2 linked regions of the Azospirillum brasilense genome follow. The protein of the gene in region 1 binds, or shares a complex with, the protein of each later gene. Links are inferred from orthologs where the notes say so. Each region holds a gene or a part of one and is shown in the gene's direction. Other genes may lie near its edges. The genes, in order: dnaG and AMK58_RS07370.

Region 1 (7,993 bases):
ACGGGGCGGGCGGCGGCATGGCGTCCGGTCGGGCGGCGGCCGTCAGGCAGGAGGCGCCGCGGGCAATGCGGCGCGGATGCGCGCGACCAGCTCGTTGGCCTGATAGGGCTTCTGCAGGATGGGCAGCCCGTCCAGCGCCGAGGCCCGCTGGATCTCCGCATAGCCGGTGACCATCAGGACCGGCAGGCCGGGGCGCCGGGCGCGCAGCTCCCGCACCAGCTCCAGCCCCGTCATGCCGGGCATCGCGTAATCGGTCAGCACGAGGTCCACCTCCGGGTCGCGGGCGAAGACGTCCAGCGCGTCGGGGCCACTGGACGCCTCCATGATGCGGAAACCGGACTGCTCGAGAACCGTCGCGGTCGCCATGCGGACCAGCGCCTCGTCCTCCACCAGCAGGATGGTGGCGGGGCGGGGCGGGGCCTGGTCGGCCGGGGGCGCCTCGGCGTCCGGACCCGCCTCTTCCTCGGGCTCGGCCCGCGGCAGGTAGAGCGTCACCGTCGTGCCGGCGCCCAGCCGGGTCGTCAGGACCACCGTTCCCCCGGACTGCGCGGCCAGCCCATGCACCATCGACAGGCCCAGGCCGGTGCCGTGCCCGACGCCTTTCGTCGTGAAGAAGGGCTCGAAGGCGCGGGCCGCCGTTTCCTCGCTCATCCCGCTGCCGTTGTCGGCGACGGCGATGGACACGCAGTCCCCGGCGGCGAGGTCGAGCGGCCGTCCCTCCATGTCGTCCGGGCAATTGCCGGTGCGGATGGTCAGGGTGCCGCCCGCCGTCATGGCGTCCCGCGCGTTGATGGCGAGGTTGAGGATGGCCATTTCGAGCTGGTTCGGGTCGACCCGCGCCGGCCACAGGCTGGGGTCCGTCTCCGTCACGATGCGGGTGGTGCCGCCCAGCGTGCGCTCCAGCAGCCCGCCCATGCCGGTGACCAGGGCGCCGACATCGACCGTCTTCGGCTCAAGCCGCTGCCGGCGGGAGAAGGCCAGGAGATGCTGGGTCAGGGTGGCGCCGCGCTCCACCGCCTTCTCCGCCATGTCGAGGGCCTGGGGGTGGCTGGCCCCGCCGCCGCCTTCACCACCGGTGGCGGCGGCGCGCAGCAGGTAGAGCGACGTGCCGATGGCCTGGAGCAGGTTGTTGAAGTCGTGGGCGATACCGCCGGTGAGCTGGCCGATGGCCTCCATCTTGCGGGCCTGGTGCAGCGTCTCCTCGATCTCGCGCAGGGCCTGCCCGGTGCGCTCCCGCTCCTCGACGTCGCGGGCGACGTGATAGGCGCCGATGCGTCGCCCGCTGGAATCCAGGATGGTGCCGAAGGCCAGCTCGTAGCGCTTGCGCTGCAGGGTGGGGTCGCCCAGCTCCTCAACGATGGTGAAGCGCTCCCCGCCGAGCGCACGGCTCCACAGGGACTCCGCGGTGACCTGCGCGGTGGGCAGATGCTGCATCATCTCCAGCAAACGCTGGCCGATGGCCGGGCGGTGGCCGTAGAGCGCCTCGACCTCCCGCTGGTAGGCGCCGTTGAAGAGGATGTAGCGGCACTCCTGGTCCACCGCGACGATCAGGTCGGTGGAACTCTCGATGATCGCAGCGAACAGCCGGCGGTCGGAGGCGTGGCGGTCCACCAGCTCGCCCAGCTGCATCTCGTGGGCGCGCCGCCGCTCGGTCACGTCCTCCAGGATGCCGACGGCGCGGGTGGTGCCGTCCGGGTCGGTCAGGCAGGACCCGCGCATGGCCAGCCAGCGGACCTGCCCGTCGGGTGACCCGACGGGGAATTCCGCCTCCAGCTCGCCCTTCGACGGGGCGTCGCGGAAAAGGGCGGCGCGGATGGCGTTGCGGTGGTCCGCCGCGACGTTGCGGATCCAGGATTCGACCGAGGCGCCGTCGAGCACCGGCACGCCCAGGAGGGCGGCGGTGCGGTCCGACCCGTGGAAGCGGCGGCTGCGCGCGTCGAAGCGCCAGACGCCGAGCCCGACGACCTCCATGACCAGCCGCTGCCGCGCCTCGCTGTCGCGCAGGCGGCGGGCCGCCCGGTTCAGCGCGCCGGCCACCGCGTTGACCTCGCGGATCGGCGCGGGGGCGGTCATCGTCAGCGCGGCTTGCGGGCCGTCGCGCCCCAGCGCCAGGGCGGAGCCGGCGAGCGCCGCGACCGGATCGGCGATGCGCCGCCCGACCGCCAGCGCCATCGCCAGGCTGAGCAGCAGCAGCACCCCGCCGCCGCACAGCACCAGAATGACCGACCGGCGCAACGGCTCGGCGATCAGGGCCTGCGGGACGCCGACGGAGACGGTCCAGCCCGACAGCTCCGACCGGGCGAAGGCGTTGAACAGCGGCGTGCCGTCCCGCGCCACGATGTCGAAGGAGCCGAAACTGGTCGAGGCGGTGCGGCGGAACACGTCCGCCGAGATCGGCGTGCCGGTGAAGGTGTCGTGCGAGGCGGTGCGGGTGATGACGACGCCCTGACGGTCCCACAGCGCGGCGATCCAACCTTCAGGGAGGCCCTGCTGGCGCAGCACCTCGATGAACATCTCGGTCGGGATGCTCATGGTCAGCACACGCTCCGAAGGTCCGTTCCGCGTGATCGGCAGCGCGACGGCGACCAGGGGGCGCTGGGCGACGGCGCCCATGAAGATTTCGGAGATCTGGGTTTGGCCGCTGTCCGCCGTCCGCCGGATCAGGCCGGTCACCGCGGCGCGGGGAAGCGGTTCGCCGAACGGGCGGCGCGTGTTGATCAGTTGTTGGCCCTGGGCGTTGCTCAGCACGATGTGGACGCCCTCGCGCCGGCTGCCCTTGTGCTGAAGCACCTCGGTCGCCTGCCGGTGGAAGGCGGCGAGATCGCCCTTTTCCAGGTGGGGGGAGGTGGTCAGAACCTGAAGCGCCGTTTCCATCGCCATGAGTTCGCGGTCCACGGCGACGGCCAGCGTCCGCGCCAGATCCCGGCCGGATCGCTCGATCGCGGCGCTCTGCGTCTCGGCCATGCGGAAGACCGTCCAGCCGGCGAAGCCCAGCATCGGCAGCAGCGCCGCCATGACCAGCAGCACCAGCCCGGTGCGGAGCGACAGGCCGCTGGCTTGGGGCTGGTCATCGCCCGCCACGCCGTCGTTCACTGCGGGTGCGTTGTCATCCTGAGCGTGCACAGGCAAGGGATGTCATGCTCCGATATGCATAGCGATGGACGCGCCCGTAACCATCGCAGAGTCCGGCAGCAAAGGACACAGCTTTGACGGAGCAGGGTTTTTATCGAAAGGGGTGGAAATCCGGCTAACTCATTCGATCGATTGGGACTGGCGCTGGCGAAAGTGGCAGGGAGGGCGAAAGTCCCGCGTGGATGACGTGCATGAAAAGAAAAAGGAGCCGCAAGCGGCTCCCTTCTCGTCATCGGCGGGTGTGTTCACCGGGGATCAGGCCGGCTGCTTGCCGTCCATCAGCGCCACGAAGCGGTCGAACAGATAATGGCTGTCCTGCGGGCCGGGCGAGGCCTCGGGGTGGTACTGAACCGAGAAGACCGGCTTGTTCTTCAGCCGGATGCCCTCGTTGGTGCCGTCGAACAGGCTGACGTGGGTCACCTCGGCGTCGGCGGGCAGGGTCTCCTCCATCACCACGAAGCCATGGTTCTGGCTGGTGATCTCCACCCGGCCGGAGGCCAGATCCTTCACCGGATGGTTGGCGCCGCGGTGGCCCAGCGGCATCTTCTTCGTCTTGGCGCCCAGCGCCAGCGACAGCATCTGGTGGCCCAGGCAGATGCCGAACATCGGCAGGCCGGTGTCCAGCAGGCCCTTGATCGTCGGCACGGCGTATTCGCCGGTGGCCGCGGGGTCGCCGGGGCCGTTGGACAGGAAGACGCCGTCCGGCTTGTGGCGCATCACGTCCTCGACGGTGGCGGTGCCCGGAACCACGGTCACCTTGCAGCCGGCCGCGGCGAGGCAGCGCAGGATGTTGCGCTTGGCGCCGAAATCGATCGCCACGACGTGGAAACGCGGGCTCTCCTGCGTGGCGTAGCCGGCACCGAGCGTCCAGGCGCCCTCATCCCAGCCGTAGGTCTGGCGGCAGGAGACGTCCTTGGCGAGGTCCATGCCCTCCAGCCCCGGCCAGCCCTTGGCCTTGGCGACCAGCGCGTCGAGGTCGAACTTGCCGTCCGGCGCGTGGGCGACGACGCCGTTCGGCGCGCCCAGATCGCGGATGCGGCGGGTCAGGCGGCGGGTGTCCACCCCGGCCAGACCGACCAGCCCGTAGCTCTTCAGCCAGTCGTCGAGGTGGCGGGTGGCGCGCCAGTTCGACGGGTCGGTGACGTCGGCGCGCAGGATCAGGCCGCGCGCGGCGGGGGTCACCGTCTCGATGTCCTCCGGGTTGGCGCCGGTGTTGCCGATGTGCGGGAAGGTGAAGGTGATGATCTGCCCGGCGTAGCTGGGGTCGGTCAGGATTTCCTGATAGCCGGTCATCGAGGTGTTGAAGCACACCTCGCCCACCGAATCCCCCACCGCACCGATGCCTCGGCCCTTGAAGACGGTGCCGTCGGCCAGAACCAGGACACCGGTGTAAGCGCCGGCATCGCCCGCCGGGAGAGTCGATTGAGCCATCCTTCAGACCTTATCAAGAGCCGCCGCGGGCCACATATTCCTGCTTCGCGGAACGTCGGCGCCGCGTCCCGCCCCGCTGGGCGCACGCGTCGTCGTCGGTCCGTGCCCCGCCATCCCGTTTCCTTGCGGTTCGGGTGTCTGAGCCTGGATCGATTAGTCGGGACGGGTGAGCCGGTCAACCGTATATGACGATTGGTACCCCGATTTCCAGCGGCGCGTTTGCATAATCGCCGTGCTTCACCGGTGGGGCTTGGCCGCTGGAGGGATGGTTGGGGGCTGTTGGAGGGCGGGAGGCGGCCCTTCGGAATTGACGTGGCAATCCGGCGCAAATTTAGGAATATTGCCGGTTCGCGCCGCGTCTCCCGCGCCATCCCACGGATGGGGACGGTGCGGATGCTGCCGAGCGGCCGTTGATCGTTTCGACCTGACGAACACACCTGACGAACACGAAGGACACACGCATATGCTGCGCACGCGCCTGAACGAGGCTTTGAAGCAGGCGATGCTCGCCAAGAACCAGCGCGCCGTCTCGACCGTGCGCCTGATCCTGGCCGCGCTGAAGGACCGGGACATCGCGGCGCGCTCGCGCGGTGTCACCGACGGCATCGACGAGGCTGAGATCCTTTCCATGCTGCAGACGATGATCAAGCAGCGCGGCGAGTCGATCAAGCTGTACGAGCAGGGCGGCCGCCTGGAGCTGGCCGAGCAGGAGCGCGAGGAGATCACCATCATCGAGGGCTTCCTGCCCAAGCAGATGTCGGACGAAGAGGTGGCCGCCGCCGTGAAGACGGTGGTGGACGAGATCGGCGCCACCTGCATCAAGGACATGGGAAAGGTCATGGCGGAGCTGAAGGCCCGCTACGCCGGTCAGATGGACTTCGCCAAGGTCAGCGGCACCGTGAAGCAGCAGCTCTCGGCCTGCTGAGCGTGCGGTTTCCGATCTAGCACGGGGGCCGCCCGCCCATGGCCTTTCCGCCCCAATTCCTGGAGGAGCTTCGCACCCGTCTCGCTCTGTCGGACGTGGTGGGCAAACGCCTGCGCCTGATCCGCGCCGGCCGCGAGTACAAGGCGCCGTGCCCCTTCCACAACGAGAAGTCGCCCTCCTTCTACGTCAACGACCAGAAGGGCTTCTTCCATTGCTTCGGCTGCGGGGCGCACGGCGACATCATCGGCTTCGTCATGCGCCACGACAATCTCGCCTTCCCGGAGGCGGTGGAGGCGCTGGCCGGCGAGGCGGGGCTGCCGGTCCCCCGCGCCACCGAGGAGGACAAGCAGCGCTACGAGCGGCGCAAGACGCTGCACGATCTGGTGGAGCAGGCTGCCCGCTGGTTCGAGCAGCAGCTCTACGCCCCCGCGGGGCGCGCCGGGCTGGAGTATTTCCAGCGCCGCGGGCTGGACACCGACGGCATGGCGCGCTTCCGCCTGGGCTTCGCCCCCGGCGATTCCGGCGCGCTGCGCAGCCAGCTTCTGAAGCAGGGCTTCTCGGAAGAGGACATGGTGACCGCCGGCCTGCTCAAGCGGCCGGAGGACGGGCGCACGCCCTACAGCTTCTTCCGCAACCGGGTGATCTTCCCGGTGACCGACCGGCGCGGCCGGGTGGTCGCCTTCGGCGGGCGCATCCTGGAGGGTGACGGTCCGAAATACGTCAACACCGCCGACACGCCTCTGTTCCACAAGGGAACGCTGTTGTATGGGCTGTCGCGGGCGCGGCAGGCGGCGGCGGACGGCAAGCCGGTGATCGTCGCCGAAGGCTACATGGACGTCATCGCGCTGGTCCGCGCCGGCTTCGAGGGCGCGGTGGCCCCGCTCGGCACCGCCCTGACCGAGACGCAGGTCCAGGAGCTGTGGAAGCTGATCCCCGACGCGGAGAAAGTGCCATTCCTTTGCTTCGACGGCGACAACGCGGGACGGCGGGCGGCGTGGCGCGCGGTGGAGCGCATCCTGCCGCACCTTGCCCCTGGCCATTCCGCCCGCGTCGCCTTCCTGCCGGAGGGGGAGGACCCCGACAGCCTGATCCGCCTGCACGGTCCCCGCGCCATGCAGGAGCTGCTCAGCGAGGCCATTCCGCTGTCCGAGGCGGTCTGGCGCATGGAGACCGAGGGCAAGCCCACCGGCACCCCGGAGTCGAAGGCGGCGGTGAAAGCCGCCCTGGACGCGCGGGTCGGACAGATCGCGGACCGCGACGTGCAATCTTTCTACCGCACGGAGATGCGCCGCCGCGTCGACGAGGCCTTCGCCCCGCCGCCGCGCCAGCGCAACGAGCGCGGTCCCTGGGTTCCGGGGGGCTCCTGGCAAGGCGGGGGGCAGGGGGGCGGGCGTTTCGGCCAGCAAACGCGCCGGCACACGCCGGGCCTGCCGGGCCTGCGCACCGCGCCGCCGCCCGGCCACCGCCGCCGCAACCCCGGCAACCTCGCCGCTGCGCGGGAGCGCGTTCTGCTCGCCGTGATCATCAATCATCCCGAGTTGTTTGATGAGTTGGGCGAATCGCTGGGCATGCTGCCGTTTCCCGACCGGGAATTGGAGGAATTGCGCCAAGCGGTCATTGGATTGCTTGCCGAACGGCGGGAAAACGACTCGGGACTTGACGCCGCATCGCTTTGTCGCCACTTGTCTTCCGCCGGCTATGATACCATTGTCCGCTCTCTGCTCAGCGAGTCGACCTATGTCCATGCCGGCTTTGCACGCCCGGATGCGTCCTCCTTGGACGCGAAACGGGGGTGGTGGCCGACATGGCATCACCTGCATCACAGGCAGGTGATGGCCGATTTGAGAGAAGCGGAGGCGGCTTTGGCCCGTGACAACAGCGAGGCGAACTTCGCGCGGGTCGTGGCCCTTCAACAGGAGGTCATCAGGTCCGGAATGGGTATGACGGATGACGAGGATCTCGACGATGCCTAGCGGCCGGCGCCGCCGGGCGTGGTGCGGAAGGGAAGGGCCGGAGGGAATGAGACCTGGAGGGGTCTGGCCGGACACGGTCCGGAACGGTTCACAACCGGTTTAAGCAGGTGCGGATCGACAGCGGGGGGCCGCTGCGATGCGTGCTATGGGTTTTTATAATGGGGTAATGCGGGGGCATCGATCGCATGGCCACGAAAGCTGCGAACAGCGTTGAAGTTTCCGAAGCCCGGGACGAGGCCGGCGACGGCCCGCTCATGGACGGCATGGGACTTGCCGTCAAGAAGATGATCGCCCGCGGCAAGGAGCGTGGCTACGTCACCTATGACGAGCTGAACGCTGCCCTGCCGCAGGATACGTCGTCTTCCGAGCAGATCGAAGACACGATGGCCATGCTCTCCGAGATGGGCATCAACATCGTCGAATCGGAAGAGCAGGACTCGGAAGGCAACGCCAACGCCGACGGCGAGGGCGAAGGCCGGTCCGCCGGCAATCTGGACGATGACGACATCGGCCGTACCGACGACCCCGTGCG
Region 2 (7,897 bases), 530 kb from region 1 along the record:
CGGATCCGCAGGACATCTGGATGGCCGAGGTGTTGCCGGGCTTCGCGGTGATCTCATGGCTCGTCATGACGATCGTCAACGGAGCCCTGGCGCAAGGCGTCCTGATGCGGTTCGGCCGCAACCGGCGCCCCGCCATGCGGCTGGACGATGTGGAACTGCCACGGTGGCTCGCCACCGCGTTCCTGCTGGCCATGGTGGCGGCCTCGCTGGCGTCGGATCCGGTCGGGTTCCTCGCGGTCAACGCCGCACTGGTCCTGGCCTTGCCATTCGCCTTTGCCGGGCTTTCGGTGGTGCATGTGTTCGCCCGAAGCCGATCGGCCAAGCTGCCGATCCTCATCGGGTTCTACATGTTCCTGTTTCTTTTCGGTTGGCCGATCGTGCTGATGGTCGGTCTGGGCATGATCGAGCAATGGATTGGGCTGCGTCGCCGTCTCCGGCCCGCCGGCCCCGATCAGGAGGACGAGTGATGGAAGTTATTCTGCTGGAGCGGGTCGAGAAGCTCGGCCAGATGGGCCAGGTCGTGAAGGTGCGTCCCGGCTTCGCCCGCAACTATCTGCTGCCGCAGAAGAAGGCCATGCGCGCCACCAAGGCGAACATGGCGTTCTTCGAGAAGCAGAAGGCCCATCTGGAGGCCGTCAACCTGGAGCGCCGCAAGGACGCCGAGCAGGTGGCGACCAAGATGAACGACGTGTCGGTCGTCGTGATCCGTCAGGCCGGCGAGACCGGGGTGCTGTACGGTTCGGTGACCCCGCGCGACGTCGCGGACGCTCTCGACGCCGCCGGCTACAAGGTCGACCGCAAGCAGGTGTTGATCGAGACTCCGATCAAGACGCTGGGCCTGTTCAAGCTGCGCGTCGTCCTGCACCCTGAGGTGAGCATCTCCGTCACGGTGAACGTCGCCCGCTCGCAGGAAGAGGCTGAATTGCAGCGTTCCCGCGGCGGCATGGTCACTGCGGCCGACCTGCGCGACGACGAGGACGAGATCGAGGAGGCCCCCGAGGCCGCCGAGGCCGAGGTTTCCGAGGAGGGCTGACCGCCCGCTCAACGAGACCAGTCCGCTCGTCCGGAAGCCGCCCGCCCCCCAAAAGGGGCGAGGCGGCTTTTCCGTTTTCCGCACTCCGCCACATCCAGCCCCTCCCCCTTCCGGATGCGCCGGACGCCCCGCCCCCTGCCCCGTCCGGTGGGTTGCCTCTCCCCGTTCCGAACTCCGACTCTCGTTCCCGGTGATTCGCTCGCGGCGAAGGAACCAGACCGAGTCGTGTTCGACGGATGAGGAGATGCGCGATGCTGCTTGCCCGCCTGCTCAGCCCGGCCCTGACCGCCGGCGCTCTGGACATCGTCGGGGCCGATGGGCGGAGGCACCGCGTGGGGGTCGGCACGCCCACCCTCACGCTGCGTCTGCACGACAAGGCGCTGCACCGCGACCTCGTGGTGAATCCGCGTCTGCGCTTCGGCGAAGCCTACATGGACGGCCGCCTGTCCATCGAAGGTGGCTCGGTCTATGATTTCCTGGCACTGCTGAGCGCCGGGACGGACAATGTCCAGGGCGTCCTGGGCAATCTGCGAGAAGCCCTCTCACCCGCGCTGCGTCTCATCCAGCAGAGCAATCCCCTGCGTCGGTCGCAGCGCAACGTGGCCCATCATTACGACCTGTCACGGTCCTTCTTCGAGCTGTTCCTCGACCGCGACCTGCAATATTCCTGCGCATACTTCCCCACTCCGGACACTGGGCTGGACGAGGCGCAGGAGGCCAAGAAACGGCACATCGCGGCTAAGCTGCTGCTTCAGCCGGGCATGCGTGTCCTGGACATCGGCAGCGGCTGGGGTGGCATGGCGCTCTATCTGGCCCGCATGACCGGCGCCCAAGTCACCGGAATCACGTTATCCCGCGAACAGCTCGCCGTGGCGCGGGAGCGGGCGGCCCATGCCGGACTGGCCGGTCAGGTCCGCTTCGAGTTGCGCGACTACCGGCAGATGGACGGCCGGTTCGACCGCATCGTCTCGGTCGGCATGTTCGAGCATGTCGGGGTGCCTCATTATCCGGCCTTCTTCGTCAAGCTGCGCGACCTGCTGGCCGAGGACGGGGTCGCGTTGCTTCATGCCATCGGCCGATCGGATGGACCGGGCTCAACCAACCCGTGGTTCCGCAAATACATCTTTCCCGGTGGCTACTCGCCCGCCCTGTCGGAGGTGATCCCGGCGGTGGAAAAGGCCGGGCTGTGGAACACCGACGTCGAGATTCTGCGCCTTCACTACGCCGAGACGCTGCGCCACTGGCGGGAGCGGTTCGCGGCACGGCGGGAAGATGCCCGCGCGATGTACGATGAGCGCTTCTGCCGGATGTGGGAGTTCTATCTGGCGGGGGCCGAGATCAGCTTCCGCTACCAGGGGCACATGGTTTTCCAGATGCAGATCGCCCGCTCGCTGGGAGCCGTTCCGCTCGTCCGCGATTACATGCAGCGCGCCGAAACGGCCTTGGCCGACGCCGTGCCCCGCCCCCTGCGCACCGGCCGGAACGTCGGTGCCAGCAACGCTTGACCAGAGGTGTCCGCGCCACATCGGCCCACAGGTTTTGCTCCGGCCCAAGCTCTTGATAGAACTTTTGAATTCCGCCTTACCCCCAGCTTTCACCGGCTGTGGGCAAAAGTTACTCACAGGAATGTGGGTATCCTTAACCCGATCGCACAGCTTTGCGTCCCGCCCTTTGCTAAAGTGCCGCCATGGATGACAAGACCACCCAGCTTTTCGAGCCGCGCCCCCTCGACGGCGGGCTGTCCCGTGCCGCTGCCGTGAAGCCGACGGCGGAATACCGCACGCCGCCGCACAACGAGGAGGCCGAACAGGCGCTGCTCGGCGCCATCCTGGTGAACAACAAGGCGTATGAGAAGGTCGGCGAGTTCCTGCGCGCCGAGCATTTCTACGACCCGGCGCACCAGCGCATCTTCTCGGCCATTGCCAAGATGGTGGAGCGCGGCCAGATCGCCAATCCGGTGACGCTGAAGGCCTATTTCGATAACGACGTCGAATTGGCACCGGATGGTGGCGCCGGCTATCTGGCGCAGCTCGCCGCCAACGTCGTGACGGTGGTCAACGCGGGCGATTACGGCAAGACGATCCACGACCTCTTCCTGCGGCGGCAGTTGATCGAGGTCGGCACCGACATGGTGAACGAGGCGTATCAGCACGACCTCGACATCGACGCCATGGACCAGATCGAGACGGCGGAAAAGCAGCTCTTCGACCTCGCCTCAACCGGGGACGTGCGCGGCGGCTTCGTCGCCTTCTCCGAGTCGCTGAAGGCGGCCATCGCCACGGCGGAGACGGCCTTCCGGCGGTCCAGCCACGTCACCGGCGTGACCACCGGCCTGCGCGACATGGACCGCAAGTTGGGTGGCCTGCACCCGTCGGACCTCATCATCCTCGCCGGGCGCCCCTCCATGGGCAAGACGGCGCTGGCCACCAACATCGCCTTCAACGCCGCCAAGGCGCACATGCGCACCAACGGCGGCGAGGGCGCGCCGGTCGGCTTTTTCTCGTTGGAAATGTCGGCCGAGCAGCTCGCCACCCGTATCCTTGCCGGCGAGGCCGAGGTGTCGGGCGACAAGATCCGCCGCGGCGAGATCAAGGACAGCGACTTCCCCAAATTCGTGGCGGCCAGCCAGGAACTCAGCCGTGTCCCCTTCTTCGTGGACGACACGCCGGCCCTGACCATCGCGGCGGTGCGCACCCGCTGCCGCCGGCTGAAGCGCACGCACGGTCTGGGCATGGTGGTGGTGGACTATCTCCAGCTCCTGCGCGGCGGCTCGACCAAGGGCAACGAGAACCGCGTGCAGGAGATCTCGGAGATCACCCGCGGCCTGAAGGCCATCGCCAAGGAATTGGAGGTGCCGGTGCTGGCGCTGTCCCAGCTCAGCCGCGCGGTGGAAATGCGCGAGGACAAACGGCCGCAGCTCGCCGACCTGCGCGAATCGGGCTCCATCGAGCAGGACGCCGACGTGGTGATGTTCGTTTACCGCGAACAGTACTATCTTGAGCGCGCCGAGCCGGCCCGCCGGCCGGAGGAGACGGAGGACAAGTACAACGACCGCTACGCCAACTGGCAGAAGCGCTACGCCGAGGTGCACAACACCGCGGAGGCGATCATCGCCAAGCAGCGCCACGGCCCGATCGGCAGCGTCCGCATGTTCTTCGACGGCCAGTTCACCAGATTCGGCGACCTCGACACGACCCATGACTTCGGCCCCACTGAGTGATCCGCTGGCACGCGCCGGCGCCGTTCTGACCATCGACCTCGGTGCGGTGGTCGCCAACTGGACGCAGCTCCGCGACCGGGTGGCGCCCGCCGAGTGCGCCGCCGTGGTCAAGGCGAACGCCTATGGCCTGGGAGTGCAGCGCGTCGTTCCGGCGCTCGCCGCTGCCGGCTGCCGGACCTTCGTGGTCGCCCAGTTCGATGAGGCCCTGGCGGTGCGCGCCGTGGCGCCGACGGAGGCCCGCGTGCTGTCGCTGGGCGGCCTGCCCGCTGGCACCGCACCCGACTTCACGGCCCACCGCATCCTTCCGGTTCTGAACCATCTGGGCGACATCGCCGCGTGGCAGGCCCACGCCAAGGCGCAGGGAACGGCCCTTCCCGCCGTCGTCCACATCGACACCGGCATGAACCGACTCGGGCTCGGCCCGGACGAGCTGGACACGCTGGTCGGGGACCTCTCCCGGCTGGAGGGGGTGGACGTCCAGGTGTGGATGACCCACCTTGCCTGCGCCGACGAAGACTCGGTGATGAACAGCCAGCAGCTCGGACGCTTCCGTTCGGCGATCGGGCGGCTTCCCACGGCCAAGGCGAGCTTCGCCAATTCCTCCGGGATCTTTCACGGAACGGCCTTCCATTTCGACCTCGTGCGGCCCGGCTGCGCACTCTACGGCGTCAACCCGACGCCCGCCGCGTCGAACCCGATGCGGGACACCATCCGGCTCGACGCCCGGCTGCTTCAGGTGCGCAACGTTGACAGCCCTATGACCGTTGGCTACGGTGCCACGCACCGCGTTGCGGCGAGAGGAAAAATCGCAACCATCGCAGTGGGTTATGCCGACGGATATCTGCGCTCGCTCAGCGGGCGCGGCCATGTCTTCGTCAACGGCGTGGCCGCTCCGGTGGTTGGGCGTGTTTCGATGGATCTGGTGACGGTGGATGTCAGCCACCTTCCCGACGAGGCGGTGACGCCCGGCGGGCTGGTGGAGCTGATCGGCCCGAACCGCCCGGTGGACACCGTGGCGAGCGAGGGCGGCACCATCGGCTACGAGATCCTGACCTCGCTGGGCGCGCGTTACCACAGGGTCTACCGCGACCCACCGCCGCCTGAGGTCGCTTGATGGGTTTCCTTGCCGCCACCGGACGGGCCTTCCTGATCTTTCTGGAAGCCACCGGAAAGCTCGCCATGTTCACCGGCGCCGCCTTGTCGCACTGCGTGCGTCCGCCGTTCTACCCACGGCAGATCCTGCGCCAGATGATCGACATCGGCTATTACTCGCTGCCGGTGGTCGGGCTGACCGCGCTGTTCACCGGCATGGTGCTGGCGCTGCAGAGCTATTCCGGCTTCTCCCGCTTCCAGGCGGAGGGCGCCATCGCCACGGTGGTTGCCCTGTCGGTGACGCGCGAACTGGGGCCGGTGCTGGGCGGCCTGATGGTCGCCGGGCGCATCGGCGCCGCGATGGCCGCCGAGATCGGCACCATGCGCGTGACCGAGCAGATCGACGCGCTGTCGACGTTGTCGACCAACCCCTTCAAGTATCTGGTGGCGCCCCGCCTGATCGCCGGGCTGGCCATGCTGCCGCTGTTGGTGCTGGTGGCGGACATCATCGGTGTGTTTGGCGGCTTCCTGGTCGGCGTCTACCGGCTGGACTTCAACCCAGCCTCCTACATCGGCCGGACCTGGGAGTTCCTGGAACCGGTCGACGTGATTTCCGGCCTCGTCAAGGCGGCGGTGTTCGGCTTCATGGTGTCGCTGATGGGCTGCTATCACGGCTACCATTCCCGTGGCGGCGCCCAGGGCGTGGGTGCGGCGACGACCAACGCGGTGGTGTCGGCCTCCATCCTGATCCTGGTGTGGAACTACCTCATCACCGGCATCTTCTTCTCGACGAAGTGAGCGACTCCATGTCCCAGGTTCCCCCCGCTCATCCGCCGAAGATTTCGCTGAAGAACGTGCACAAGGCGTTCGGACCGAAGGTCGTGCTCAACGGCATCGACCTGGAGGTCGGGCGCGGCGAATCGTTGGTCGTCATCGGCGGGTCGGGCACCGGCAAGTCGGTGATGCTGAAATGCATCCTCGGGCTGCTGTCGCCGGACAGCGGCTCCATCCGCGTCGATGGCGAGGAGACGACGAAGCTGCGCCCGCGCGAGCGCGAGAAACTGCTGCACAAGTTCGGCATGCTGTTCCAGGGCGCCGCCCTGTTCGACAGCCTGAAGGTCTGGGAGAACGTCGCCTTCGGCCTGATCCAGGGCGAGCACATGCCGCGCGCCAAGGCCAAGGACATCGCCATCGCCAAGATGGGCGCGGTCGGACTCGGCCCGGAGGTGGGCGAGCTGTTCCCGTCGGAGCTGTCGGGCGGCATGCAGAAGCGCGTCGGCCTCGCCCGCGCCATCGCCGACGAGCCGGAGATCATCTTCTTCGACGAGCCGACGACCGGCCTCGACCCGATCATGGCCGACGTGATCAACGAGCTGATCGTGAAATGCGTGAAGGATCTCGGCGCCACCGCCGTCACGATCACGCACGACATGGCCTCGGCCCGCAAGATCGCCGACCGCGTGGCGATGATCTACCAGGGCCGGATCATCTGGACCGGCCACGCCAACGACATCGACCATTCCGGCAACCCCTATGTGGACCAGTTCGTCCATGGCCGGGGCGAAGGACCGATCAAGATGCAGGTGCGGGCGCTGTAAAGCGCCGCGGCGCCGGTTCGTGCAATATTAACCTGCCGCCCGGTAGGGTCGGCCAGAACGAACGCCGGCCACGACAGGCCGGCGTCCCATCGGAGAGACGAGCATGGCGGACATCACCACGAACGGACTGGCCTTCGCGAGCTTCATGCTGAGCGCCAAGATTCTGGAGACGCTCCAAGCCAAGGGGCTGCTGACCAACGAAGAGACGGTGCAGACGATCAAGAACGCCCACGAGCAGCTCCTCAAGAACGACAACCAGCTGTCGCTCGAAGCCGCCGACGCGCTCGCCCATTTCTTCGCCGGCCCGACCGACGGAAAGTGACCGTCAGGGCACCGGACGCACCGCCGACCGCGCGAGATTGTCACGCAGGTCCGGCAGCAGAACGGCGCCCAGCATGGCGATGACCGGCAGCAGGGCGTAATCGCCCGCTGCCGCCGCGGCGAACAGCTCCGCACGGGTCAGCAGCTCCAACCGCATTTCCTCCAGGTCCCCGGAGTCCGCCTCGGCCACCTTCCGGGCGTTACGGGCGTGGAACATATGGCAGACGCAACCGCGCTGGTTGCCCTGCACCACGTAGGAGCCGAGCGCGGTCCAGTCCTCCGCGGCGTAGCCGGTTTCCTCCAGAAGCTCCCGCTTCGCCGCGGCCAGCGGATCCTCACCGGGGTTCAGGGCCCCGGCGGGAAAAGTCTGGCTGACGCGCCGCGGGCCATGCTTGTAGGTGCGCAGCATCAGGACGCGCCCATCCTCATCCTCAACGAACATCTGGACGAAGTCCATCTGCTCGACCTGATAGAAGTTCTCCACCCGCCGGCCCTCCGGCGTCTCGATGGTCTCGGCGTGCACCTTCAGGAAAGGTCCGGCATCGAGGAGGGTTCGGCGCTCCAGGACCGTCCAGGGCTTCAACTCCCCGCTCATGCCGCGTCGGCCCCGGCAACCGTCCCATAGGGCGGCTG

The links.
Region 2: the proteins of dnaG (region 1) and AMK58_RS07370 are in contact, whole or in part, in a crystal structure (PDB 2R6A), measured with the Geobacillus stearothermophilus proteins. The link is inferred for Azospirillum brasilense from one-to-one orthologs. Residues at the interface, in WP_049624496.1 of Geobacillus stearothermophilus: Lys456, Leu457, Leu458, Pro459, Ala460, Asn463, Ala464, Leu467, Leu535, Leu536, Ile537, Ala538, Gln544, Glu545, Asp548, Tyr549, His552; in WP_033016901.1 of Geobacillus stearothermophilus: Ser13, Glu15, Ala16, Gln18, Glu91, Leu92, Asp94, Ala95, Val96, Pro97, Thr98, Ala99, Ala100, Asn101, Tyr104, Tyr105, Ile108.

Annotation. Positions count from the first base shown.
Region 1 is NZ_CP012914.1:2,132,460-2,140,452, reverse strand. The notes cover bases 5,070-7,993. They hold dnaG (DNA primase), read left to right. Parts: upstream 5,070-5,526; coding sequence 5,527-7,461; downstream 7,462-7,993. Other genes in these bases: rpoD (RNA polymerase sigma factor RpoD), read left to right, coding at 7,647-7,993; AMK58_RS09860 (GatB/YqeY domain-containing protein), read left to right, coding at 5,070-5,488. In the rest of the region: AMK58_RS09870 (response regulator), read right to left, coding at 43-3,081; carA (glutamine-hydrolyzing carbamoyl-phosphate synthase small subunit), read right to left, coding at 3,388-4,563; more of AMK58_RS09860, read left to right, coding at 5,027-5,069. UniProt on the Escherichia coli protein: RNA polymerase that catalyzes the synthesis of short RNA molecules used as primers for DNA polymerase during DNA replication.
Region 2 is NZ_CP012914.1:1,600,988-1,608,884, reverse strand. The notes cover bases 2,159-4,986. They hold AMK58_RS07370 (replicative DNA helicase), read left to right. Parts: upstream 2,159-2,720; coding sequence 2,721-4,253; downstream 4,254-4,986. Other genes in these bases: alr (alanine racemase), read left to right, coding at 4,231-4,986; AMK58_RS07375 (SAM-dependent methyltransferase), read left to right, coding at 2,159-2,538. Also shown: AMK58_RS07385 (DUF2232 domain-containing protein), read left to right, coding at 1-467; rplI (50S ribosomal protein L9), read left to right, coding at 467-1,033; more of AMK58_RS07375, read left to right, coding at 1,285-2,158; more of alr, read left to right, coding at 4,987-5,367; AMK58_RS07360 (MlaE family ABC transporter permease), read left to right, coding at 5,367-6,143; AMK58_RS07355 (ABC transporter ATP-binding protein), read left to right, coding at 6,152-6,943; AMK58_RS07350 (hypothetical protein), read left to right, coding at 7,047-7,265; AMK58_RS07345 (NUDIX hydrolase), read right to left, coding at 7,269-7,859; map (type I methionyl aminopeptidase), read right to left, coding at 7,856-7,897. UniProt on the Escherichia coli protein: The main replicative DNA helicase, it participates in initiation and elongation during chromosome replication. Travels ahead of the DNA replisome, separating dsDNA into templates for DNA synthesis.